Regions from separate parts of the Streptomyces sp. NPDC057682 genome, predicted to be linked through region 4. Evidence: riboswitches for the same ligand, from Rfam matches in the RefSeq annotation. Region 4 holds a riboswitch; each other region holds the start of a gene.
What was found. Region 4 has a riboswitch for cyclic di-AMP ahead of ACFVDM_RS17250 (NlpC/P60 family protein). Riboswitches for the same ligand answer to the same signal wherever they lie in the genome.
Positions count from the first base shown of each region.

Region 1 (5,822 bases), on a different contig from region 4:
AACGTCGGTTGGGCCGAGGGCCTGCACGCCCGCCCCGCTTCCATCTTCGTCCGTGCCGCCACGGCCTCCGGCATCCCCGTGACGATCGCCAAGGCCGACGGCAACCCGGTCAACGCCGCCTCGATGCTCGCCGTGCTCGGCCTCGGCGCGCAGGGCGGCGAGGAGATCGTCCTGGCGTCCGACGCGGAGAACGCCGACGCCGCCCTGGACCGCCTCTCCAAGCTGGTCGCCGAGGGCCTGGACGAGCTCCCCGAGACCGTCTGAACCGGACCGGCCGCACCCGCCGGAGCACTCCGCGCCGAAACCGCGCCACCCCCCGACCGGGGCGGCGCGGTTTTCGCTTTCCGGGGCGCCGGATCACCGCCGGACGAATCGGCGACGACCTTCGGCACGGATAACGGCACCCCTGAAAAGAAAACCGAATTCAGGGCAGCAGAAAAGCCCCCCTCGAATTCCGCTCCTCTTTGTATACGGCGCCTTCATTACGAACGGCCACTCGGGGTGTGTACGGGATGTTGCGCATTCCTCACCTTGCCCGCGGAGGCGGTACGGCGCAGCCGGTGAGCGGCCCCGGCCCGCTCGGCGTGCTGGGCGGTGAGGGCCCTGGCCCGTTCGGCGTCGCCGCGCGCCACGGCGTCCACGATGGCCCCGTACTCGGCCCAGACGTCGCCCGGCCGGGACGGCGGGTCGGCCGTGTACATCCAGGCGATCTTGTGACGGAGCTGGGTGAGCAGAGCGATGAGGCCCGGACTGCCGGAGGCCTGGGCGAGCGTCTCGTGGAACCAAGCGCCCAGGGACCGCAGGTCCTCGCCCTCGCCGCGCCTGGCCCGCTCCTGACCGAGTCTGACCAGGCCCCGGAGCACCTTCAGATGCGCCTCGGTGCGGCGCCGCGCGGCACGGGCCGCCCCCAGCGGCTCCAGCAGCGTCCGCATCTCCAGGAGGTCGACGGCCTCCTGCTCGGTGGGTTCGGCGACACAGGCTCCCGCGTGTCTGCGGGTGACCACGAACCCCTCGGACTCCAGGGTGCGCAGCGCCTCGCGCACCGGCACGCGGGAGACCCCGTACCGTCGCGCCAGCACCTCCTCGGTGAGCCGGCTGCCGCGTTCGAAGACACCCGACACAATGTCTTCACGAATGGCCGTGCATACCGAATGCGCTGGAATACGCATGTCCGAACCCCCGCCCTCGTCCCCGCGGATCGCGGCCGATCGACACCTGTCCCGCGACTCTATTGCAATGCGGTCGCATTTCCGATGCCGGGCGTTCATTCATGAATATCTTTTGGCCCCGGGCCGAGTCGGGCGCGGGTGTCCCGTCCGCGCGCCCGGACCGCCCGGACATGCCGAAGGCCCCGGCGGTGCGTGCCGGGGCCTTCGGGGTGTCGCGGGTCTCAGAGGGAGACGCCGTGGGCGCGGAGGTAGGCGATCGGATCCATGTCGGAGCCGTACGAGGGGGTGGTGCGCGCCTCGAAGTGGAGGTGGGGACCGGTCGAGTTGCCGGTGGAGCCGGAGAGTCCGATCTGCTGCCCGGCGGCGACGCCCTGGCCGACGGACACGCCGATCGAGGACAGGTGGCCGTACTGGGTGTACGTGCCGTCCGTCATCCGCAGCACGATGTTGTTGCCGTACGCGCCGCCCCAGCCGGCCTCGACGACCGTGCCGGCGCCGACGGCGACGACGGAGCTGCCGGAGGCGGCGTGGAAGTCGATGCCGGAGTGGCTGCCGGAGGACCAGAGGGAACCGCTCGACTTGTAGCCGGTGGAGACGTACGTCCCTGCGACGGGGAGCCGGTACGCGCCGAGGCGGGCGCGCTCGGCGGAACGGGCGGCGCGGGCGGCGCTCTCGCGGGCCTCCTCGGCGTCGGCGGCGCGGGCCTCGGCGGCGGCGCGGGCCTTCTTCTTCGCCTCCGCCCGGAGCTCGGCCTTCTTCTTCGCCTCGGCCTTCTTCCTGGCGGCCGCCTCGGCCTTCGCCTTCTTCTTCGCGGCGGCGTCGGCCTGGTGCTGCTGCGCCTCGGCCTGGGCGCCGACGCGGTCGGCGAGGTCCTGCTCGATGGCGATGACCTGGGTGAGGCCGGTGTCGGCGACGGACGGGGTCTCGGCGTCGGCGGCGACGGACGGGGAGGCCAGTGCGCCGACGACTCCGGTGGTGGCCAGGGTCGCGATGCCGACGGCCTTCGCACCGGCGCGGGTCAGACGGCCCGGGGCACGATGCTTCCCGGTGGCACGGGTGAACGCCATGGAGTGGCTGGTCCTTTCCTTCCTTCTCGCCTACCGGGTTAGCTGACGGGTTCGGAGCAGGAAGGTCTCCTACGGATGCCGTGGCCCCGGTCCGGGGCGTGGGCGTCCGATTCACCCCAGGGACTGCGTGGGTCCCCGGCTCCCCCGGCTCGCGCCTGAGGGGGACTCGGCGATGGCTGCCCGGTACGTCACGGATGCGGCATACGGGTGCGGACAGCGGAGCCGACGCTAAGCGGCGGCACGGAGGCGGACCAAACGGACAGCCGGATTTGTCGCACATCCCACAGGGCGAACAGTCAGCTTTCCTCCCAGAAGGTACAAAAGGGATGGACCGCGCGGAGTGTTCTCCGTGCGGTCCATCCCTCGGTCCCGTTCCCCCGGTCCCGTTCCCTCCGGACGTGTCCGTCGGCGACGCGACCGGGCCGGCCGGCCCTCAGCCCGTGACGACCGACACCTCTCCGATGCCCAGGGCCCGGACGGGCTCGGCGATCTGCGAGGCGTCCCCCACCAGCACCGTGACGAGACGGTCCACCGGGAACGCGTTCACGACGGCGGCGGTCGCCTCCACCGTGCCGGTCTCGGCGAGCCGGGCGTACAGCGTCGCCTGGTAGTCGTCGGGCAGATGCTGCTCGACCTGGTCGGCGAGGGTCCCGGCGACGGAGGCCGCCGTCTCGAACTTCAGCGGGGCGACCCCCACGAGGTTCTGCACGGCCGTCTCGCGCTCGGCGTCCGTCAGCCCCTCGGCGGCCAGTGTGCGCAGCACCTTCCACAGGTCGTCCAGCGCCGGGCCGGTGGATTCCGTGTCCACCGAACCGCTGATGGCGAGCGTCGAGGCACCCGTCGCCCCGGAGGCCGAGTCGGGGGCCGAGGAGCGCAGCACCTGGGCGAAGGCCCGCACGCCGTACGTGTAGCCCTTCTCCTCGCGCAGCACCCGGTCGAGCCGGGAGGTCAGGGTGCCGCCCAGGCAGTAGGTGCCGAGCACCTGCGCGGGCCAGACGCTGTCGTGGCGGTCGGCGCCGATCCGGCCGATCAGCAGCTGCGTCTGCACCGCGCCCGGACGGTCCACGATCACCACGCGGCCGGTGTCGTCGGCGGTGATCGGCGGGGCCGGGCGGGGCTCGACGGTGTTGCCCGACCAGTCGCCGAGGGTGTCGGCGAGCAGCGCGTCCAGGTCGATGTCCGTGAGATCACCGACGACCACGGCGGTGGCGGTGGACGGGCGGACATGGGCGTCGTAGAAGGCGCGCACGGCCGCGGCGTCGATCCGGGACACGGTCTCCTCGGTGCCCTGGCGCGGCCGGGACATCCGGGCGGTGGCCGGGAAGAGCTCCTTGGAGAGCTGCTTGGCGGCCCGCCGGGCGGGGTTCGCCTGCTCGTGCGGGATCTCGTCCAGGCGGTTGCCCACCAGGCGCTCGACCTCGCTGTCGGCGAAGGCGGGGGCGCGCAGCGCCTCGGCGACCAGCCCCAGCGCCTTGGGCAGCCGGGAGGCCGGGACCTCCAGGGAGACCCGGAGGCCGGGGTGGTCCGCGTGAGCGTCCAGGGTGGCGCCGCACCGCTCCAGCTCGGCCGCGAACTCCTCGGCGCTGCGCTTGTCGGTGCCCTCCGACAGGGCCCGCGCCATGATCGTGGCGACGCCGTCGAGGCCCGCGGGCTCGGCGTCCAGCGGGGCGTCGAGGAAGATCTCGACGGCGACGACCTGCTGGCCGGGGCGGTGGCAGCGCAGCACCGTGAGCCCGTTGGGCAGCGCGCCGCGCTCGGGGGCGGGGAAGGCCCAGGGCTTGGCCGCGCCCGGGGCGGGCTGCGGGTGGTACTGCATCGAAACTCCAGTCGCGGCAGCGTCGGTCACTGGTCCGCCCCCTCGTGCGCGTCGGTGTCGGTGTCGGCGTCCGCCTCGTCGGCCGGCTCGACCGGCTCGTAGACCAGGACCGCCCGGTTGTCGGGCCGCAGCTGGGCCCTGGCGGCCGCCTTGACCTCGTCGGCCGTGACGTCGAGGACGCGGTGCACGGCGGTCAGGGCGAGCTGGGGGTCGCCGAACAGCACCGCGTACCGGCACAGTTCGTCCGCGCGGCCCGCGACGGTACCGAGACGGTCCAGCCACTCGCGCTCCAACTGGGCCTGCGCGCGTTCCATTTCCTCGGGGGTGGGGCCCTCCTCGGCGAACCGCGCCAGCTCCTCGTCGACCGCGGTCTCGATCTGCGCCACCTCGACACCGCCGGACGTCTTGACGTCCAGCCAGCCGAGCGAGGGGGCGCCCGCCAGGCGCAGCAGTCCGAATCCGGCGGCGACGGCCGTCCGGTCGCGGCGGACCAGGCGGTTGTGCAGCCGGGACGACTCGCCGCCGCCGAGCACGGTCAGCGCGAGGTCCGCGGCGTCGCACTCGCGGGTGCCGTCGTGGGGCAGCCGGTAGGCGGCCATCAGGGCCCTCGCCGGGACCTCCTCGCGGACCTCCTCGCGCAGCTCGCCGCCGATGGTCCCGGGCAGCGCGCCGTCGCGCGGCGGCCGCTTGCCGTCGTGCGAGGGGATCGATCCGAAGTACTTCTCGATCCAGGCGAGGGTCTGCTCGGGGTCGATGTCGCCGACGACCGAGAGCACCGCGTTGTTCGGCGCGTAGTACGTACGGAAGAACGTCCGGGCGTCCTCCAGCGTCGCGGCGTCCAGGTCGGCCATCGAGCCGATCGGGGTGTGGTGGTACGGGTGGCCCTCCGGGTAGGCGAGGGCGGTCAGCCGCTCGAACGCGGTGCCGTACGGAACGTTGTCGTAGCGCTGGCGGCGCTCGTTCTTGACGACGTCGCGCTGGTTCTCCATGGACTCCTCGTCGAGCGCGGCGAGCAGCGAGCCCATCCGGTCGGCCTCGAGCCACAGGGCCAGCTCCAGCTGGTGCGCCGGCATCGTCTCGAAGTAGTTGGTGCGCTCGAAGCTCGTGGTCCCGTTGAGGGAGCCGCCGGCGCCCTGCACGAGTTCGAAGTGTCCGTTCCCCTTCACCTGTCCGGAGCCCTGGAACATCAGGTGCTCGAAGAGGTGAGCCAGTCCGGTGCGTCCCTCGACCTCGTGGCGCGAGCCGACGTCGTACCAGAGGCACACCGCGGCGACCGGGGTCAGATGGTCCTCGGAGAGCACCACGCGCAGGCCGTTGGCCAGACGGTGCTCGGTCGCTGTCAAGCCGCCGGAGCCGGCCTGGGCTGTGGCCGTGTGACCCATGGGCATGTACGTCCCTTCGATCGCGATACTGGTTTTACTGCGAGACCTGCCACTGTAAGCAAGCGCACCGACACCTGGCGAAGTTCCCGTACCGCGAAAGTTCGCGGGAAAGAGGGTCACCACCGCCTCGGGGCGGACGGAGAACGTGCTTTGGGACGGGTCGAGGTCCACGTTGTCAGTGGGGCGGTCCACAATGGTGCGCGTCAGAACCTGAGGAAACCCGAGGGAACCTGAGGTTGCCCGATCAGAATCCGTGAAGGAGTCGCAGCAGCGATGGCCCGCCGCAGCACGAAGACCCCGCCGCCGGACGACTTCGAGGAGAAGATCCTCGACATCGACGTCGTCGACGAAATGCAGGGCTCCTTCCTGGAGTACGCGTACTCGGTGA
Region 1 covers NZ_JBHVIN010000017.1:99,150-104,971, forward strand. The annotation lists gene ACFVDM_RS28605 (HPr family phosphocarrier protein) at 1-264, shown strand, start outside; gene ACFVDM_RS28610 (GntR family transcriptional regulator) at 483-1,169, opposite strand; gene ACFVDM_RS28615 (M23 family metallopeptidase) at 1,391-2,236, opposite strand; cyclic di-AMP (ydaO/yuaA leader) riboswitch at 2,250-2,418, opposite strand; gene ACFVDM_RS28620 (M16 family metallopeptidase) at 2,670-4,052, opposite strand; gene ACFVDM_RS28625 (M16 family metallopeptidase) at 4,079-5,440, opposite strand; gene ACFVDM_RS28630 (DNA topoisomerase (ATP-hydrolyzing) subunit A) at 5,708-5,822, shown strand, end outside.
Region 1: it holds a riboswitch for cyclic di-AMP, as region 4 does, so the genes downstream of both, ACFVDM_RS28615 (M23 family metallopeptidase) here and ACFVDM_RS17250 (NlpC/P60 family protein) in region 4, are expected to answer to the same signal.

Region 2 (5,822 bases), on a different contig from region 4:
TTCGACTGCCAGCCCCTGCCCGGCCTGCTGGCCGAGAAGCTGCTCACGCACAGCCCGCATCTGGACCGGGTCTTCTTCGGCAACAGCGGTACGGAGGCGGTGGAGACCGCGCTCAAGTTCGCCCGGTTCGCCACCGGGCGGCCCAGGATCCTGTACTGCGCGCACGCCTTCCACGGGCTGACGACCGGCTCCCTGTCGGTCAACGGGGAGTCCGGTTTCCGCGACGGCTTCGCCCCGCTGCTGCCCGACACCGCCATCGAACTGGGCGACCTCGACGCACTGCGCCGCGAGCTGAAGCGCGGCGACGTGGCCGCCCTCGTCGTCGAGCCGATCCAGGGCAAGGGCGTGCACGCGGCGCCCCCCGGCTTCCTGCGCGAGGCGCAGGAACTGCTGCACCGGCACAAGGCGCTCCTGATCGCCGACGAGGTGCAGACCGGCCTCGGCAGGACCGGTGACTTCTACGCGTACCAGCACGAGGAGGGCGTCGAGCCCGATCTGGTCTGTGTCGCCAAGGCGCTCTCCGGCGGCTACGTACCGGTCGGCGCGACCCTCGGCAAGGACTGGATCTTCAAGCGCGTCTACTCCTCGATGGACCGCGTCCTGGTCCACTCCGCGAGCTTCGGGGCCAACGCCCAGGCGATGGCGGCCGGACTCGCCGTCCTCACGGTGATGGAGGACGAGGAGACCGTCGCCCACGCCCGGCGCACCGGCGATCTGCTGCGCGAACGGCTGGCCGCGCTGGTCGGCCGCTACGAGCTGCTGCACGAGGTGCGGGGACGCGGGCTGATGATCGGCATTGAGTTCGGCCGGCCGTCCTCACTGAAGCTGCGCAGCCGCTGGACCATGCTCCAGGCCGCCCGCAAGGGGCTCTTCGCGCAGATGGTGGTCGTCCCCCTGCTCCAGAAGCACCGCATCCTGACCCAGGTCTCCGGCGACCACCTCGAAGTGATCAAACTGATCCCGCCCCTGGTGATCGACGACGCGGACGTGGACCGGTTCGTGACCGCGTTCACGGCGGTGATGGACGACGCGCACAACGGCGGCGGACTGATGTGGGACTTCGGGCGCACCCTGGTCAAACAGGCGGTCGCCAACCGCTGAGCGGCCGGACCGCGGAGGGATTTGCCTCGGAGGCAAGAAATTTGCCTCCGAGGAAAGTTCCTGGCCCAATAAGAGTATGAATCCTCCGGAAGGAGGGGTGGCCGACGAGCTGCCCGGGGTCGCGCCCCGCCTGCGCGATCTGCGCCGCAGCCGTGGTCTCACCCTGGAGAGCGCCGCCCAGCGGGCCGGACTCTCGCCCGCCCATCTCTCCCGGCTCGAAACGGGCCGACGCCAGCCCTCGCTGCCGATGCTGCTCGGTCTGGCCAGGATCTACGGTACGACGGTCTCCGAGCTGCTGGGAGAGATGCCCCCGGAACGTGACGCGATCGTCCGCGGCCGGAGGTTCGAAGGCGCCGAGGCCGACGGCTGGACGTACCAGCAGGCCGGTGGCTCCGGCCGGGCGATGCAGGCACTGCGCGTCCTCGTTCCCCACGGGGCCCAGGGCGATCTGGTGCGCGTCCACCCCGGCGAGGAGTGGCTGTACGTCCTGACCGGACACCTCCGGGTCGTCCTCGGTGAATCCGTGCACGACCTCGCGCCCGGCGACAGCGCGCACTTCGACTCGCTCACCCCGCACCGGATCACGGCCGCGGGCCGCGAGGGTGCCGAACTGCTCTTCGTCCACACCCTGCTGCAGAGCCCCGCCGCCGAGTTGTGTCTCGGCGGCGCCGTCCACCGTCCCTGAGGCACCGTCCCGCCACCGGCCCCCGGGCCGGCAGAGAGGAACCGTCATGTCGGATTCCGAGAACTACGACCCGCTCACCCCGGCGCGGACCAAGAACTACGACCCGCAGGAGAAGAAGATGCCCCGCGGGCTCGTCATCAGGCTCTTCGCCTATCTGGTGGCCGGGCACGTCATCGCGGGTTTCCTCTACCTGCTCTTCGCCGTGGGGATGCACAACCAGTAGCGGTCAGGTGTGCCCCCGCCGGGCGGGGGGACCCCGCCTGTGGTCAGACCCCGTCGAGCAGCCGCTCGCGCAGTCGCTCGCGCGTCGGCGGGGCGAGCTTCAGCCCGTCGGCGAGGTAGCGGTCGGTGCCGCCCCAGGTGGAGTCGATCGTGTCGAAGGCCGCGGCCAGGTAGTCGCGGTGGGCGCCGAAGAGCGGGTTGAGCAGTTCCATCACCTCGGGCGAGGTGCCGGCCGGTGAGGTGTCGCTGCGGCGGACCCGGTAGCGGCGGTGGGCGTCGTTGGACTTCAGGTAGTCGGCCTCGATGGCGTCGCGCTCGACGCCGACCGCGAGCAGGGCCACGGCGATCGAGAGCCCCGCCCGGTCCTTGCCCGCCGCGCAGTGCATCAGCGCCGGCACGCTGTCCTCGGCGAGGGCGTGCAGCACCCGGCTGTGCTCGGCCGTGCGGTCCAGGATGGTCCGGCGGTACGAGGCGATCATGCGGTCGGCGCCCTTGCCGTCGGCCAGGATCGACCGCAGCTCGGACATGTTCCCGTCGCGGACCATCCGCCAGAACTCGGCTCCGTCCGCGGGGTCGCTGAGCGGGATGCTCACATTGCGCACGCCCGGCAGCTCCACGTCCCGTCCGTCGAGCTTGTGGTCGGCGCTGTTGCGGAAGTCGAAGACCGTGTGCAGGCCGAGGCCCGAGAGAAAGGCGGCGTCCTCGGGGGTCGCGTGCGCCAGATGACCGCTGCGGTAGAGCCGTCCGAAACGCACCCGGCGCCCGTCGGCGGCGGGGAGCCCGCCCACGTCCCGGAAGTTGCGGACCCCGGTCAGCTCGGGCTCCGTCGGCGGGGTCTGCGGCAGCTGCTGCGTCACGTTCACTCCTGGAGGCTCGGTCGCCGGCGCGGGTCGCCGGGGCGTTCACTTCCGTGACGATACGACATTGTTTCGTCGGGCAATCATCTCGGCGTCCGCCTTCTTCCGCGCTTGTGGCGGGTGCCCGGAGGCACCGCGCGGGCCGGATCGGAAGGCCGGCCGTACCCGCGGAGTACCGGTCCGGGAGGGGCGATGGCCATGACATGTCCGATTTGGTGTATTTGGTCGAACGTGCCCTGATTGCACGGGAGATGGCCGGGCCCTCGTGAGCGGGATCATATCCGTGACGGTGTGTGGTGGCGCGGCCGTGGGGTATTCCCCGGCACCTCGCGGAAAGCCAAGATCCGTAATCCACGGAGGGTGACCGGAATTCCGTGTCGGGATTCGGGCGTGGAATCCGCCGCGGAAGCGATGGCTTGTTTCCGCCGTCCCGGCTCGCTTACGTTCCATGTCAATCCGGACGGACCGCCTAATCCTGCCGCCGACCGGAATTCGCACTCACTCACCGCGTGGCAGGAGCGGGGGAACCAGGTAGGCCGCCGTCCGGGAATTCCCGACGGCTCGGGGTGAAGTCGCGCCCGGCGCGACCGGACATCTCCAGTCCGAACCCGACAGCTCACCTCGCAGGCGCCGGAGAGGAAATCCTTCATGCCCATCTCGGGTAAGCACCGCCGTCCCAAGTCCAGCACCATCGCCCGCGGCGTCGTCGTCGCCAGCGCCGGCGGAGCCGTCATCGCCCTCCCGCTGCTCGGTGCCACCGGTGCCAGTGCCGCGGAGCAGACCGCTCCCGCCGCGAAGACGGCCGCCGCCGCGCACGCCACCCCGGCCAAGCCGGTCGCCGCCCACCAGGCCGGCACCACCACCTACTCCGTGGTCTCCGGCGACTACCTCTCGAAGATCGCCGCCGAGCACCACGTCAAGGGCGGCTGGCAGAAGCTGTACCAGGACAACCGCGAGGTCGTCGGCGAGAACCCGAGCCTGATCTTCCCGGGGATGAAGCTGACCCTCGGTGCGAAGAGCTGGGGCCACTCCGCCGGTGCGTCCGCCGCCGCGAAGGCCCCCGCCGCGAAGACCCCGGCCAAGGCCCCGGCCGCCGCCGAGTCCAAGGCCCCCGCGACCAAGGCCCCGGCGTCGTCCGGCTCCTCGGACGCCCAGGAGAGCACCGCCCCGGCCACCCAGAGCAACGACTCGGGTTACGTCCACCCGGTCCCGGGCAACCACACCACCGCCTACCGCGCCTCCGGCTCCAACTGGTCCAGCGGCAGCCACACCGGTATCGACTTCCCCGTCTCCACCGGCACCAGCGTGAAGGCCATCACCTCCGGCACCGTCGTCACCGCCGGCTGGGGCGGCGCGTACGGCAACCAGGTCGTCATCAAGCACGCCGACGGCCACTACTCCCAGTACGGCCACATGTCCTCGCTCTCCGTCTCGGCGGGCCAGACCGTGACCGCGGGCCAGCAGGTCGGCCTCTCCGGCTCCACCGGCAACGCCACCGGCCCGCACCTCCACTTCGAGGTCCGCACGGGCCCGGAGTACGGCTCGGACATCGACCCGATCGCCTACCTGGCGTCGCACGGGATCAACGTCTGATTCCCCTGGCAGTAGGGGTCCGGTGAACCGGACCCGGCAATAAGCAGAGGGACGGTGCGCGGCGGCGCACCGTCCCTCTGCTTATTCCCCCTTTACCAAAACCTGACCGGGTGGTCTATCTCACCACCCGTCAACCCCTTATTACGGTCGCGTAGGTCACATTCGGCGGTGCAGGATATGCCCTTGTGGCAGACGATTCGAACAACATCAAGCAGGGCGCCGGACGACGACAGGGCGCCATCGAGTCGTACGCGGCGATTGGCGACAGCTTCACCGAGGGCGTCGGCGACCCCGGCCCCGACGGAACCTTCGTCGGCTGGGCGGACCGCTTCGCGGTCCTCCTCGCGGACCAGCTCCCGGACCAGTTCCCCGACCCCGGAACGGCCCACGGGAACTTCCGTTACGCCAATCTCGCCGTACGAGGACGCCTCCTCGACCAGATCGTCGAGGAGCAGGTGCCGCGCGCCAAGGAACTCGCCCCCGACCTGGTGAGCTTCTGTGCCGGCGGCAACGACATCATCCGGCCGGGCACCGACCCGGACGACGTGGCCGAGCGCTTCGAGCGCGCGGTCGCCGATCTGACCGGCGCGGTCGGCACCGTGATGGTGACCACCGGCTTCGACACCCGCGGGGTACCGGTCCTGCGCCATCTGCGCGGCAAGATCGCCACGTACACCGCCCATGTGCGGGCCATCGCCGACCGCTACGACTGCCCGGTGCTCGACCTGTGGTCGCTGCGCTCGGTCCAGGACCGGCGGGCCTGGGACGACGACCGGCTGCACCTCTCGGCCGAGGGGCACACGCGGGTCGCCCTGCGCGCCGCCCAGGTCCTCGGCTACGAGGTGCCCGCCGACCCGGACCAGGCCTGGCCGCCGCAGGACCCGCGCGGCACGCTCGAAGTGCGCCGGGACGACATCCACTGGGCGCGCGAATACCTCGTGCCGTGGATCGGCCGACGGCTGCGCGGCGAGTCCTCCGGCGACCACGTCGAGGCCAAGCGCCCCGATCTGCTGCCGCTCTGACCGGCCCCGCTGTCCTCAGTCGCCCAGGGCCGGCACCCCGGCCGGGGGGACGGGGGACAGCGGCAGGAGCCGGGACGGCGGCACCGCCGGAACGCGTTCCAGCACCCCGCCCGCGAAGACGTCGTACAGGGGCAGCGTCTCCAGATGGACGTACCCGATGTGGCAGTCGCACACCGCCCGCGGACAGGCACGGGGCCGCAGCGCCGCCCGGTAGCTCCCGTCGTACAGGTTGCCCAGCTCCGCGCGGACGAAGTGGCAGCGGCGCACCGTCCCCTCGCCGTCGACCGAGATCACCGACTCACCGGTCCGGCAGGGCAGCCCGGCCGAGCGGTGCGGATGGCG
Region 2 covers NZ_JBHVIN010000007.1:33,961-39,782, reverse strand. The annotation lists gene ACFVDM_RS14455 (aspartate aminotransferase family protein) at 1-1,101, shown strand, start outside; gene ACFVDM_RS14450 (helix-turn-helix domain-containing protein) at 1,178-1,786, shown strand; gene ACFVDM_RS14445 (DUF6126 family protein) at 1,833-2,009, shown strand; gene ACFVDM_RS14440 (tyrosine-protein phosphatase) at 2,053-2,865, opposite strand; cyclic di-AMP (ydaO/yuaA leader) riboswitch at 3,355-3,508, shown strand; gene ACFVDM_RS14435 (peptidoglycan DD-metalloendopeptidase family protein) at 3,514-4,458, shown strand; gene ACFVDM_RS14430 (SGNH/GDSL hydrolase family protein) at 4,644-5,480, shown strand; gene ACFVDM_RS14425 (STM4011 family radical SAM protein) at 5,496-5,822, opposite strand, start outside.
Region 2: it holds a riboswitch for cyclic di-AMP, as region 4 does, so the genes downstream of both, ACFVDM_RS14435 (peptidoglycan DD-metalloendopeptidase family protein) here and ACFVDM_RS17250 (NlpC/P60 family protein) in region 4, are expected to answer to the same signal.

Region 3 (5,822 bases), on a different contig from region 4:
GACGGGGTGCCGCTCGGCCAGCCCGGCCTGGCGCTCGCCGCGAAGCTCGCGAGCCGGGCCCGTACCGCCGGACTCGATGTCCCGCTGCCCGGAGCGGCCGGGGGGAGCGGCGCCGACGCCCTCGGCCACCGGCTGCTCGCCCTCGCCGTCCGGGCCCAGGAGGAGGGTGTCGACCCGGAGGCCGCCCTGCGCGCCGCGGGCCGCGCCTACCGGGACGCCATCCGCGCCGCGGAGGGCGTGGACGGCGCGGACGGTGAGGAGAGCGCGGACGGCGCGGAGTAGGGGCCGCGGAGGGCCCGGAGGCCTCGTCCCGGGCAGCGGATAACGTCGGGGGGTGAACGACCACCCCGCCGACGCCCCGCCCGGATGCCCCGCCCACGGCGGGTCCGACACCACCGTCCCGCCCGCGCCCGAACTCTTCACCTGGGAGTTCGCGACCGATCCGTACCCCGCGTACGCCTGGCTGCGTACGCACAGCCCCGTGCACCGCACCACGCTGCCCAGCGGCGTCGAGGCCTGGCTGGTGACGCGGTACGCGGACGCCCGGCAGGCGCTCGCCGACGCCCGGCTCTCCAAGAACCCGGCCCACCACGCCGGGTCCGCCCAGGCCAAGGGGAAGACGGGCATCCCGGGGGAGCGCAAGGCGGAGCTGATGACGCATCTGCTGAACATCGACCCGCCCGACCACACCCGGCTGCGCCGGCTCGTCTCCAAGGCGTTCACCCCGCGCCGGGTCGCCGCGTTCGCGCCCCGCGTCCAGGAGCTGACGGACCGGCTGATCGACGGCTTCGCCGCGAAGGGGGAGGCGGACCTGATCCACGAGTTCGCCTTCCCGCTCCCCATCTACGCGATCTGCGACCTGCTGGGCGTGCCGCCCGAGGACCAGGACGACTTCCGGGACTGGGCGGGCATGATGATCCGCCACGGCGGTGGGCCGCGCGGCGGGGTGGCGCGTTCCGTGAAGAAGATGCGGAACTACCTCCTGGAACTGATCCACCGCAAGCGCGAGGACCCGGGCGACGACCTGATCTCGGGGCTCATCCGGGCGAGCGACCACGGCGAGCACCTGACGGAGAACGAGGCCGCCGCGATGGCCTTCATCCTGTTGTTCGCGGGGTTCGAGACGACCGTGAACCTGATCGGGAACGGGGTCCACACCCTGCTCGGCCATCCGGAGCAGCGCGCCCGGCTCCAGCGTTCGCTGGCCGCGGGGGAGACGGAGCTGCTGGCGACCGGGATCGAGGAACTGCTGCGGTACGACGGGCCGGTGGAGCTGGCGACCTGGCGGTACGCCACCGAGGCGCTGACCATCGGCGGGCAGCGGGTGGCCGAGGGCGATCCGGTGCTCGTGGTGCTGGCCGCCGCCGACCGGGACCCGGCGCGCTTCGAGGGGCCGGACACGCTGGACCTCGCGCGGCGTGACAACCCGCACCTGGGGTACGGGCACGGCATCCACTACTGCCTCGGGGCCCCGCTCGCCCGGCTGGAGGGCCAGACGGCCCTCGCCACGCTGCTGAAACGCCTGCCGGACCTCCGGCTTGCCGGGGAATCAGCCGATTTGCGCTGGCGTGGCGGGCTGATCATGCGCGGACTGCGCACACTTCCGGTCGAGTTCGGTCCGGAAGCGGGCACGGGCGGAAGGTGACTTTCTGTCAACTCTGTGATGTCGGCGTGATCTGCGCTGCATCGACTTGTGACATCCGTTCGAGTCCCGCTAGGTTCACCGTTCGACCCACCCGTCACACGGAAGGCATCCCCATGGGCTCCGCGAACGGCAGGCACCGTCGTCCCCGACAGGCTCCCGCCATCGTCGTCGCCGCAGGCGTGACCGGCTCGGCCATCGCCATCCCGCTGCTCGGCGCCGCGGGCGCCCACGCGGCGGACGCCTCGACCTGGGACCGGGTGGCCGAGTGCGAGAGCGGCGGGATGTGGAGCGCCGACCTCGGCAACGGCTCCTACGGCGGCCTCCAGTTCTCCCCGGAGCTCTGGAAGGCGTACGGCGGCGAGTCCTACGCCGAGCGCGCCGACCTCGCCAGCCGCTCGCAGCAGATCGCCGTCGCCGAGAAGGTGCTGGCGGACCGGGGCCCGAAGGCGTGGCCCAGTTGCGCGGTCGTCTCCGGGCTCGCCACGGACACCGGCCTGCCGGGGGTGGACCCGGGCGGCCTCCCGTCCGACCAGCCCTCCGCCGACCCGTCCGGCAGCGCGAGCGCCGACCCCTCGGCGGAGGCCGGGGCCACGGGCGACGCCTCCGCGGACGGCAAGGGCGACCAGGGCGGCAACGGCGGCAAGGGCGAGGGCGCGGACGCCTCGCGCGGCAAGCACGCCAAGCCGGACGCCTCCGCCTCCCCGTCGGCGACGCCGTCGGCCGGGGCCGGGGACGCGCGGGACGCCTCGGGGGCGGACGCCTCCGGCGCGGCGCGGGGCGACGGGGAGCAGGCCGGGAACAGCGGGCAGGGCGGCAAGCACCGCGGCGCGCCCGCACCCGAGGAGACCCGGCGGACCGGCACCGACGGGGACCGCGACACGGGGCGGCACACCTCGCGCGGCACGACCGGTGCCCGCGACGCCGGGGTCGCGACGGCCGACGGCACGTACACCGTCCGGACCGGCGACAACCTCTGGGCGATCGCGCAGGAGCACGAGCTGCCCGGCGGCTGGACGGCGCTCTACGAGACCAACAAGGACGAGATCGGCTCCGACCCCGACCTGATCCTGCCTGGCCAGAGCCTCGACCTCGGTGCACCGGCCGAGTGAGTCCGGCCCGGTCCACCGGCTGAAAAAGCCCCGGATTCCGGGGTAGTTCAGAGGCCTATGTCCCACTTTCGACCAAGTGAGACATAGGTCTCTTTGCGTGAACTGGCGTGTTGTGTCCGGGAGGTCCCGTCGCATCCGTTCCGACCTGCGCAAATGTAGGTTTGTCAGATGCAAGTAAGGGATGTTTTTCCGGTATGTCCGTCTTTGAATGTCGGGGTTGGGTGTGTTTACGGTCTGAACCGCTCGCACCGCGGGCCCCGTCGACCGTCACGCCGAATCCTGCCGTCGGTCGGAGGGAACAGACGCGAAAGCGCCGTAGGCAGGAGCGGGGGACCCAGGTAGGCGCCGGAGCCGGACGTCGCAGGACGCCGGGACCGGCTTGGGGTGAAGTCGCACGCTAGGACGTGCGACCGGGCAACTCACTAGGCCCGAACCCGACAGCTCACCTCGCAGGCGTCGGTGAGGAGAAGACTCGATGCTGCTCAACCGCAAGGCCAACAAGCACCGCCGCCCCTCCAAGGCCGTCCGGATCGCCACGCTCGCCGGTGTCGCCGGTGCCGCCGTCGCCGTCCCGCTGATGGGCGCGACCGGTGCCTCCGCCGCCTCGGTGGCCACCTGGGACGCCGTCGCCCAGTGCGAGTCCGGTGGCAACTGGTCCATCAACACCGGCAACGGCTACTACGGCGGCCTGCAGTTCTCCCAGTCCAGCTGGGCCGCCGCCGGCGGTACCCAGTACGCGCCCCGTGCCGACCTGGCCACCAAGGCCCAGCAGATCGCCACCGCCGAGAAGCTCCTCGCCCTCCAGGGTCCGGGCGCCTGGGCCTGCGCCGGTGCCGGCAACCTGACCAACGACGGTGTCGACCCGGGCGTCGACACCGGCTCCTCCGCCGCCAAGACCGAGCAGGCCCCCAAGCAGGAGGCCGCGCCCCAGAAGCAGGCCGAGCGCACCGAGGCCCCGGCCACCAACCGCTCGGACCGCACCCCCGCCCCGGCGAAGAGCGAGCCGAAGAAGGCCGCGAAGACCGTCACCACCCCGACCGGCCAGAAGGTCGCCAAGGGTGACGGCGAGTACAAGGTCGTCACCGGCGACTCGCTGAGCGAGATCGCCGCCGCCCATGACGTCGAGGGCGGCTGGCAGGCCCTGTTCGAGCTGAACAAGGACATCGTCAAGGACGCCGACCTGATCTACCCGGGCCAGCAGCTCCACCTGACCAAGTAGTCGCGATCCCTCCTCGTCGCTGACTCCGGACGCCCCGGCCCGGCGCGCACCCTCCCCCCGTGCGTGCCGGGCCGGGGTCCGCTCGTTCGGGCCGGGGACCGTTCAACTGTTGTAGTTACCAGTCAGTAAATTTCTGCCCTTTCGTCCCGTTGTGCATGCCCTTGGGTCCTTTTTCGTCCCAGGGGTCGGGCGGTCGGCCGACGCAGGCCGCCGGGCCGGTTAGGCTCTTGTCGCAAGGCCCACGTGGCCCCGCACCCCAAGCGTCATATCCCAGAAGGAGATGCCTCGTGCCGTCCATCGACGTCGTCGTAGCCCGGGAAATCCTCGACTCCCGCGGAAACCCCACGGTCGAGGTCGAGGTCGGCCTCGACGACGGCAGCACCGGCCGTGCTGCCGTTCCGTCCGGCGCCTCCACCGGTGCCTTCGAGGCCATCGAGCTTCGCGACGGAGACCCCAACCGCTACCAGGGCAAGGGCGTCGAGAAGGCCGTCCTCGCCGTCATCGAGCAGATCGGCCCGGAGCTGGTCGGCTACGACGCCACCGAGCAGCGCCTGATCGACCAGGCGATGTTTGACCTGGACGCCACCGAGAACAAGGGCTCGCTGGGCGCCAACGCCATCCTCGGCGTCTCGCTCGCCGTGGCCCACGCCGCCTCCGAGGCCTCGGACCTGCCGCTTTTCCGCTACCTCGGCGGCCCGAACGCGCACCTGCTGCCCGTTCCGATGATGAACATCCTCAACGGCGGTTCGCACGCGGACTCCAACGTGGACATCCAGGAGTTCATGATCGCCCCGATCGGCGCGGAGTCCTTCTCCGAGGCCCTGCGCTGGGGTGCCGAGGTCTACCACACCCTGAAGAAGGTCCTGAAGACCAAGGGCCTCTCCACCGGTCTCGGCGACGAGGGCGGCTTCGCGCCGAACCTGGAGTCGAACCGCGCCGCCCTGGACCTCATCGTCGAGGCCATCAAGGAGGCCGGCTACGCCCCGGGCAAGGACATCGCTCTCGCGCTCGACGTCGCCGCCTCGGAGTTCTACAAGGACGGAAAGTACGAGTTCGAGGGCAAGTCCCGCTCGGCCGCCGAGATGACCGAGTACTACGAGGAGCTCGTCTCCGCGTACCCGCTGGTCTCCATCGAGGACCCGCTGTACGAGGACGACTGGGCCGGCTGGAAGGTCATCACCGACAAGCTCGGCGCCAAGGTCCAGATCGTCGGCGACGACCTCTTCGTCACCAACCCGGAGCGCCTGGCCCGCGGCATCGAGGAGGGCTCCGCCAACGCCCTGCTCGTCAAGGTCAACCAGATCGGTTCGCTGACCGAGACCCTGGACGCCGTCGAGCTGGCCCAGCGCAACGGCTTCAAGTGCATGATGTCGCACCGCTCCGGCGAGACCGAGGACGTCACCATCGCCGACCTCGCGGTCGCCGTGAACTGCGGCCAGATCAAGACCGGCGCCCCGGCCCGCTCGGACCGCGTCGCCAAGTACAACCAGCTGCTGCGCATCGAGGAGATCCTCGACGACGCCGCGGTGTACGCCGGCCGCTCGGCGTTCCCGCGCTTCAAGGGCTGATCCGGCCCGGGGCAACCGACCCGGCCTCCGTCCGTCCCCGCACTCGGTCCCGTACCGTGTGCGGGGACGGACGTGCGTAATGGGGAGGCGGAGACATGGCCGCGAAGGACCGGGACCGGTTCTCCACCGCGACCCGGCTGCGGTTGCTCGGCGAGCAGACCGCGGCCCGCGTCTACCGCTCCCAGAACCGCCGTCAGGCCCGCCGCTCCCGGCTCACCGGCCGGGCCGCCTTCCTGGCCCTGGTGGTCTGCTCGCTGATCGTCGCCCTCGCCTATCCGATG
Region 3 covers NZ_JBHVIN010000022.1:104,923-110,744, reverse strand. The annotation lists gene ACFVDM_RS32945 (nucleoside triphosphate pyrophosphohydrolase) at 1-282, shown strand, start outside; gene ACFVDM_RS32940 (cytochrome P450) at 335-1,645, shown strand; gene ACFVDM_RS32935 (transglycosylase family protein) at 1,759-2,754, shown strand; cyclic di-AMP (ydaO/yuaA leader) riboswitch at 3,056-3,225, shown strand; gene ACFVDM_RS32930 (transglycosylase family protein) at 3,230-3,973, shown strand; gene eno (phosphopyruvate hydratase) at 4,261-5,541, shown strand; gene ACFVDM_RS32920 (septum formation initiator family protein) at 5,637-5,822, shown strand, end outside.
Region 3: it holds a riboswitch for cyclic di-AMP, as region 4 does, so the genes downstream of both, ACFVDM_RS32930 (transglycosylase family protein) here and ACFVDM_RS17250 (NlpC/P60 family protein) in region 4, are expected to answer to the same signal.

Region 4 (5,822 bases):
GATGACCGGAAATACCGCACCAGAGTCAGGCAATTCGTGCATCCTCCGGTCAAACGGTCAGGAAGGCCCACCTGGCTGCCGGGTGCTGGTATGGGCGCGGCTAGGCTGCGGAGCCATGCGCGTACTCATCGATGTCTTCGTCGCCCTGCACATCATCGGCATCGCCTCCCTGCTGGGCGGATTCCTCACCCAGATGAAGGCCATGGGGGCCGGCACGGCGCGGTTCGTCCCGGCGATGCTGCACGGTGCGCTGACCATGCTCGTCACCGGGATCGCCCTCGTCGGGCTCGACCAGGCCGACGACCACCCGGTGAACAACGTGAAGATCGGCATCAAGCTGCTGATCCTGGTCGTCATCCTCGGGATCGTGTACGTCAAGCGCGACGAGGAGAAGGTCGACAAGGGCCTCTTCGCCGCCGTCGGCGGACTGACCGTCGTCAACATCTTCATCGCCACGCTCTGGACCTGAGCGCCGAGACGCCGAGGGGCCGGTCCGTTCACGGGCCGGCCCCTCGGCGTCTCGGACGCGGACCCGTCAGGCCGGGCGCACGCTTCCGTAGATCGGCATGTAGTAGATCGACTCCTCGCGCACGTTCGCCCCGGGCTTCGGCGCGTGGATCATCATGCCGTCGCCCTTGTAGATGCCGACGTGACTGATGTCGTCGTAGAAGAAGACCAGGTCACCGGGGCGCAGATCCGCCGTGGCGACCCGGGTGCCGATGTTCACCTGGTCCCAGGTGGTCCGCGGGATGTCGACCCCGGCGGCCTTCCACGCGGCCTGGGTCAGCCCCGAGCAGTCGTACGAGGCGGGGCCGGTCGCCCCCCACACGTACGGCTTGCCCATCTGGGCCTCGGCGAACGCCATGACCTTGTCGGCCTTCGTCGTGGCGCTGCTGTCCGAGCCGGTGCCCGTACCGGTTCCGGTGCCGCTGCCCGCGTCCGTGCCGCCGCCGCTCTGCTTGGCGGCCTCGGCTGCCTCCTCGGCCTTGCGGTCGGCCTCGGCCTTCGCGGCGGCCTGCTTCTTCGCCAGCTCCGCGGCCTTGCGCTTGGCCTCGGCCTCCTTCTTCCGCTCCAGCTCGGCCAGCCGCGCCTTCTCCTCGGCGGTCAGCTTCGACAGCAGCGTCCGGGCCTCGGACAGCTTCGTCTGGACGGCCTGCTTGCTGGTCCGCAGCGCCGCCTGGGACTCGGTGAGCGTCTCCAGGCTCTTCACGGCCTCGGCCCGCTGCTTGGACGCCTTCGCCTGCTGCGTACGGAAGTCCGAGACCGCCTTGGTCTGGCGCTCGGTCATCCGGTCCATGAGGTGGTTCTGGTCGAAGAACGACTGCGGGTCGTCGGCCAGGAAGAACGTGGCGGTCGGCGCGAGGGCGCCGCCCCGGTACTGGGCGGCGGCATAGGTGCCGAGCGTCCTGCGGGCCTCGTTGAGCTTCTCGGTCCGCTTGGCGACGTCGTCCAGGAGCGTGTCCACCTTGGACTTCTGGGCGGCGGTCGACTCCTTCGCCTGGTTGTACTGCTGGGTCGCGGTCCCCGCCTGCCGGTAGAGGTCGTCGACCTTCTTCTGGACGTCCTCGATGCTCGGCTTGGGGGCCGGCGCGGCCAGCGCGCTCTGCGACGACAGCAGGGTCACGGACGCGAGAGCGGCGGTCGTGATCCCGACGGCGGGGCCGGTGGTGCGCACCCGGGTGCGCGGTTTGCGATGCGACGCCAAGGTCTGCATCTCCTTCCGTGGACCGCCTACCGGGTTAGCTGTCGGGTTCGGGCGGAACGGAAGGCTGCCCTACGGTCCAGGTGGGGGTTGCGGACCGATTCACCCCGGTGCTTCGTGTGGGTCCCCGGTTCCGGGCGCCTCGTGCGCGCAGCCCGGATTCGGCGTGGCCGCCCGCTCGGCGTGGATCGCCTCTGGGGGTACGGGCCGCCCGACGGAGCACGCTAGCCAACTCATGGTGCCCCTGTGAAGGTTGGTGTTCGATATGCCCGATACGTTTTTGTGACCTTGCCGGATCGGGGTGCCGGGGGTGCCTCCGACCGGCGTTTCCCTTACCGGGAGCGGCCCGACGGTCGCCCTGCGTATCGGGCGAAGGTGAGCTGTTCACCACTCCGCCCCCACCTGTCAGTGCGCCCGCCTAGACTCGTACAGCGATGAGCAGCCTCTTTGACGACAGCTTCCTGGCCGGCCTCCAGCAACCGGAGGAAGGGCCCCCGCCGCCCCCCGAGGACTCCGCGCCCGAAGAGGTGCCGGAGGACCTCTTCGCGGGCGTGTACGACGGGCCCCCGCCGCCCCGCGAGGCGTACTACCGGGACGGCGCCCACCGCCCCGTCATCGACGCCGCCGCACTGCTCGACGGGCTGAACACCGAGCAGCGCGCCGCCGTGGTGCACTCCGGTTCCCCGCTGCTCATCGTCGCCGGGGCCGGCTCCGGCAAGACCCGGGTGCTGACCCACCGCATCGCCCATCTGCTGGCCGAGCGCGGGGTGCACCCGGGCCAGATCCTCGCGATCACCTTCACCAACAAGGCCGCGGGCGAGATGAAGGAGCGCGTCGAACAGCTCGTCGGGCCCCGGGCCAACGCCATGTGGGTCATGACCTTCCACAGCGCCTGCGTCCGCATCCTGCGCCGGGAGTCGAAGAAGCTCGGCTTCACGTCCTCGTTCTCGATCTACGACGCCGCCGACTCCAAGCGCCTGATGGCCCTGGTCTGCCGCGACCTGGACCTCGACCCCAAGCGCTTCCCGCCGAAGTCGTTCACGGCGAAGGTCTCGAACCTGAAGAACGAGCTGATCGACGAGGAGACCTTCGCCGGCCAGGCCGCCGACGGCTTCGAGAAGACCCTCGCCCAGGCCTACACGCTGTACCAGGCCCGGCTGCGCGAGGCCAACGCGCTGGACTTCGACGACATCATCATGACGACGGTCCACCTGCTCCAGGCGTTCCCCGACGTCGCCGAGCACTACCGCCGCCGCTTCCGCCACGTCCTCGTCGACGAGTACCAGGACACCAACCACGCGCAGTACACCCTCGTACGGGAGCTGGTCGGCCCCACGGGCCCCGACGACGCCCCCGGCGAGCTGTGCGTCGTGGGTGACGCGGACCAGTCGATCTACGCCTTCCGCGGCGCCACCATCCGCAACATCCTCCAGTTCGAGGAGGACTACCCGGACGCGACCACCATCCTGCTGGAGCAGAACTACCGCTCCACGCAGACGATCCTCTCCGCGGCCAACGCGGTCATCGAGCGCAACGAGAGCCGCCGTCCCAAGAACCTCTGGACCAAGGCCGGCACCGGCGCCCGGATCACCGGCTACGTCGCGGACACCGAGCACGACGAGGCCCAGTTCGTCGCCGACGAGATCGACCGGCTGACCGACACGGACGAGGCGAAGGCCGGCGACGTCGCCGTCTTCTACCGGACCAACGCGCAGTCCCGTGTCTTCGAGGAGATCTTCATCCGCGTCGGCCTGCCCTACAAGGTCGTCGGCGGCGTGCGCTTCTACGAGCGCAAGGAGGTCCGGGACGTCCTGGCCTACCTCCGGGTCCTCGCCAACCCCGAGGACACCGTCCCGCTGCGGCGCATCCTCAACGTCCCCAAGCGCGGCATCGGCGACCGCGCCGAGGCCATGATCGACGCCCTCTCCCTGCGCGAGAAGATCTCCTTCCCGCAGGCGCTGCGCCGGGTCGACGAGGCGTACGGGATGGCCGCGCGCTCGGCCAACGCCGTCAAGCGGTTCAACACGCTGATGGAGGAGCTGCGCACGATCGTCGAGTCCGGCGCCGGACCCGCCGTCGTGCTGGAGGCCGTGCTGGAGCGTACGGGCTATCTCGCCGAACTCCAGGCCTCCACCGACCCCCAGGACGAGACCCGTATCGAGAACCTCCAGGAACTCGCCGCCGTCGCCCTCGAATTCGAGCAGGAGCGCGGCGAGGAGGAGGGCGCGGGCACCCTGGCGGAGTTCCTGGAGAAGGTCGCGCTCGTCGCCGACTCCGACCAGATCCCGGACGAGGACACCGACGGCTCCGGCGTCATCACCCTGATGACCCTGCACACCGCCAAGGGCCTCGAATTCCCGGTGGTCTTCCTCACCGGCATGGAGGACGGCGTCTTCCCGCACATGAGGGCCCTCGGCCAGACCAAGGAACTGGAGGAGGAGCGCCGTCTCGCGTACGTCGGCATCACCCGCGCCCGCGAACGCCTCTACCTCACCCGCGCCGCCATGCGCAGCGCCTGGGGCCAGCCCTCGTACAACCCGCCGTCGCGGTTCCTGGAGGAGATCCCCGACCAGCACCTGGAGTGGAAGCGCAAGGGCCCGATGGCGGCCCCGGCGGGTCCGACCTCGGGCATCACCTCGTCGCTCTCCGCCTCCCGCGCGCGCTCCGGGCCCTCCGGCTTCGCGACCCGGCGGGCCTCGGAGAAGCCGACGGTCTCGCTGGCGGTCGGGGACCGGGTCACCCACGACCAGTTCGGTCTGGGCACGGTGACGGCGGTCGAGGGCGTCGGCGACCAGGCCAAGGCCACGGTGGACTTCGGCGACGAACGCCCGAAGAAGCTGCTGCTGAGGTACGCGCCGGTCGAGAAGCTCTGACCCGCGCCGCCCCGGGAGCCGTGACCGGCTCCCGGGTGCGGGATGCCGCAGGGCTCAGGTGGGGTTGACGCCGTGGCTGCGGAGCCAGGTCAGCGGGTTGATCGCCGCGCCGCCGCCGGGCCGCACCTCGAAGTGCAGATGCGGTCCGGTCGAGTTGCCCGTGTCACCGGAGTACGCGATGACGTCGCCGGCCTTGACCGGGCCCGAGCGGATCCGGGTGCTGGAGAGGTGGCAGTACCAGGTCTCCGTGCCGTCGGCCATGGTCACGATCGCCATGTTCCCGTAGGCGCTGTTGAACTGCGTGCGCACGGTGCCGTCGGTCGCCGCCATCACCGGCGTGCCGGGGCCGACGGGGAAGTCGATGCCGGTGTGCACCGACATCCAGTTGACGCCCGCCTGGCCGAAGTAGGCGCTGAGACCGTGCTGCTTGACCGGCAGGACGAACTTGGGGCGCAGCGCCTCCTTGCGGGCCGCCTCCTCCTCGCGCTTCTTCTTCTCGGCGGCCTGCCGCGCCTTGAGGTCGATGCGCTCCTGGGTGCGGCTGGCGCGGTCCGCGAAGTTCTCCGCGTCGGCGCTGAGGTTGGCGAGCTGGGTGTCCAGCTTGTTGTTGGCCGCGACCGGTTTGACGGTGCCGGGGTCGGCGGCCGCCATGGACATCGTGTCGTCCTTCTTCTCCTCGCCCCCGCCCAGCCCGCCGATGCCGCCGACGGAGGCCGCGGCGATGCCCGCCACGCTCATCACGCAGGCGGAGGGGACGGCGACGGTGAGGAGTGCGGAGCGTTTGGCGGGGGAGCGCCGGCGGCTGCGCCCCCGGACGGGCCGGCCGCCGTGGCCGGCGTCGTCGGCCGCGGTGTGCTCGGCTTCGGCTGCGGCGCGGTAGGGCTCGTACGGGTCGAAGGCGGAGCCCGCGTCCGGCTCGGGGGCGGGCTCGGCGGCCGGCCCGGCCGGCGGCTCGACGGCGACGGCGGTCTCGGTGGGCGCGGAGTGCTCGTACGTGTCGTGCGGGGCGGCCTCGGCCCCGGTGTTCCAGGCGGTGGCGTCGTAGGCGCCGGTGTCGTACCGGGCGGTGTCCGTGGCCGCCCACCGGCCGTCCGCGTACCAGGCGGTGGTGTCCCACTGGCCGGAGGAGTCGGGTGCCCCGCCCTGGGCCGGGACCGTCGGCAGGGCGCCGTCCGTCGGCAGCCAGGTCGCACCGGTGTCGTAGACGGCGGGGTCGTACGAGTCGGCCGTGCCGTACGTTCCGGTGG
Region 4 covers NZ_JBHVIN010000008.1:240,207-246,028, reverse strand. The annotation lists gene ACFVDM_RS17255 (hypothetical protein) at 116-469, shown strand; gene ACFVDM_RS17250 (NlpC/P60 family protein) at 536-1,714, opposite strand; cyclic di-AMP (ydaO/yuaA leader) riboswitch at 1,713-1,879, opposite strand; gene pcrA (DNA helicase PcrA) at 2,137-4,575, shown strand; gene ACFVDM_RS17240 (M23 family metallopeptidase) at 4,630-5,822, opposite strand, start outside.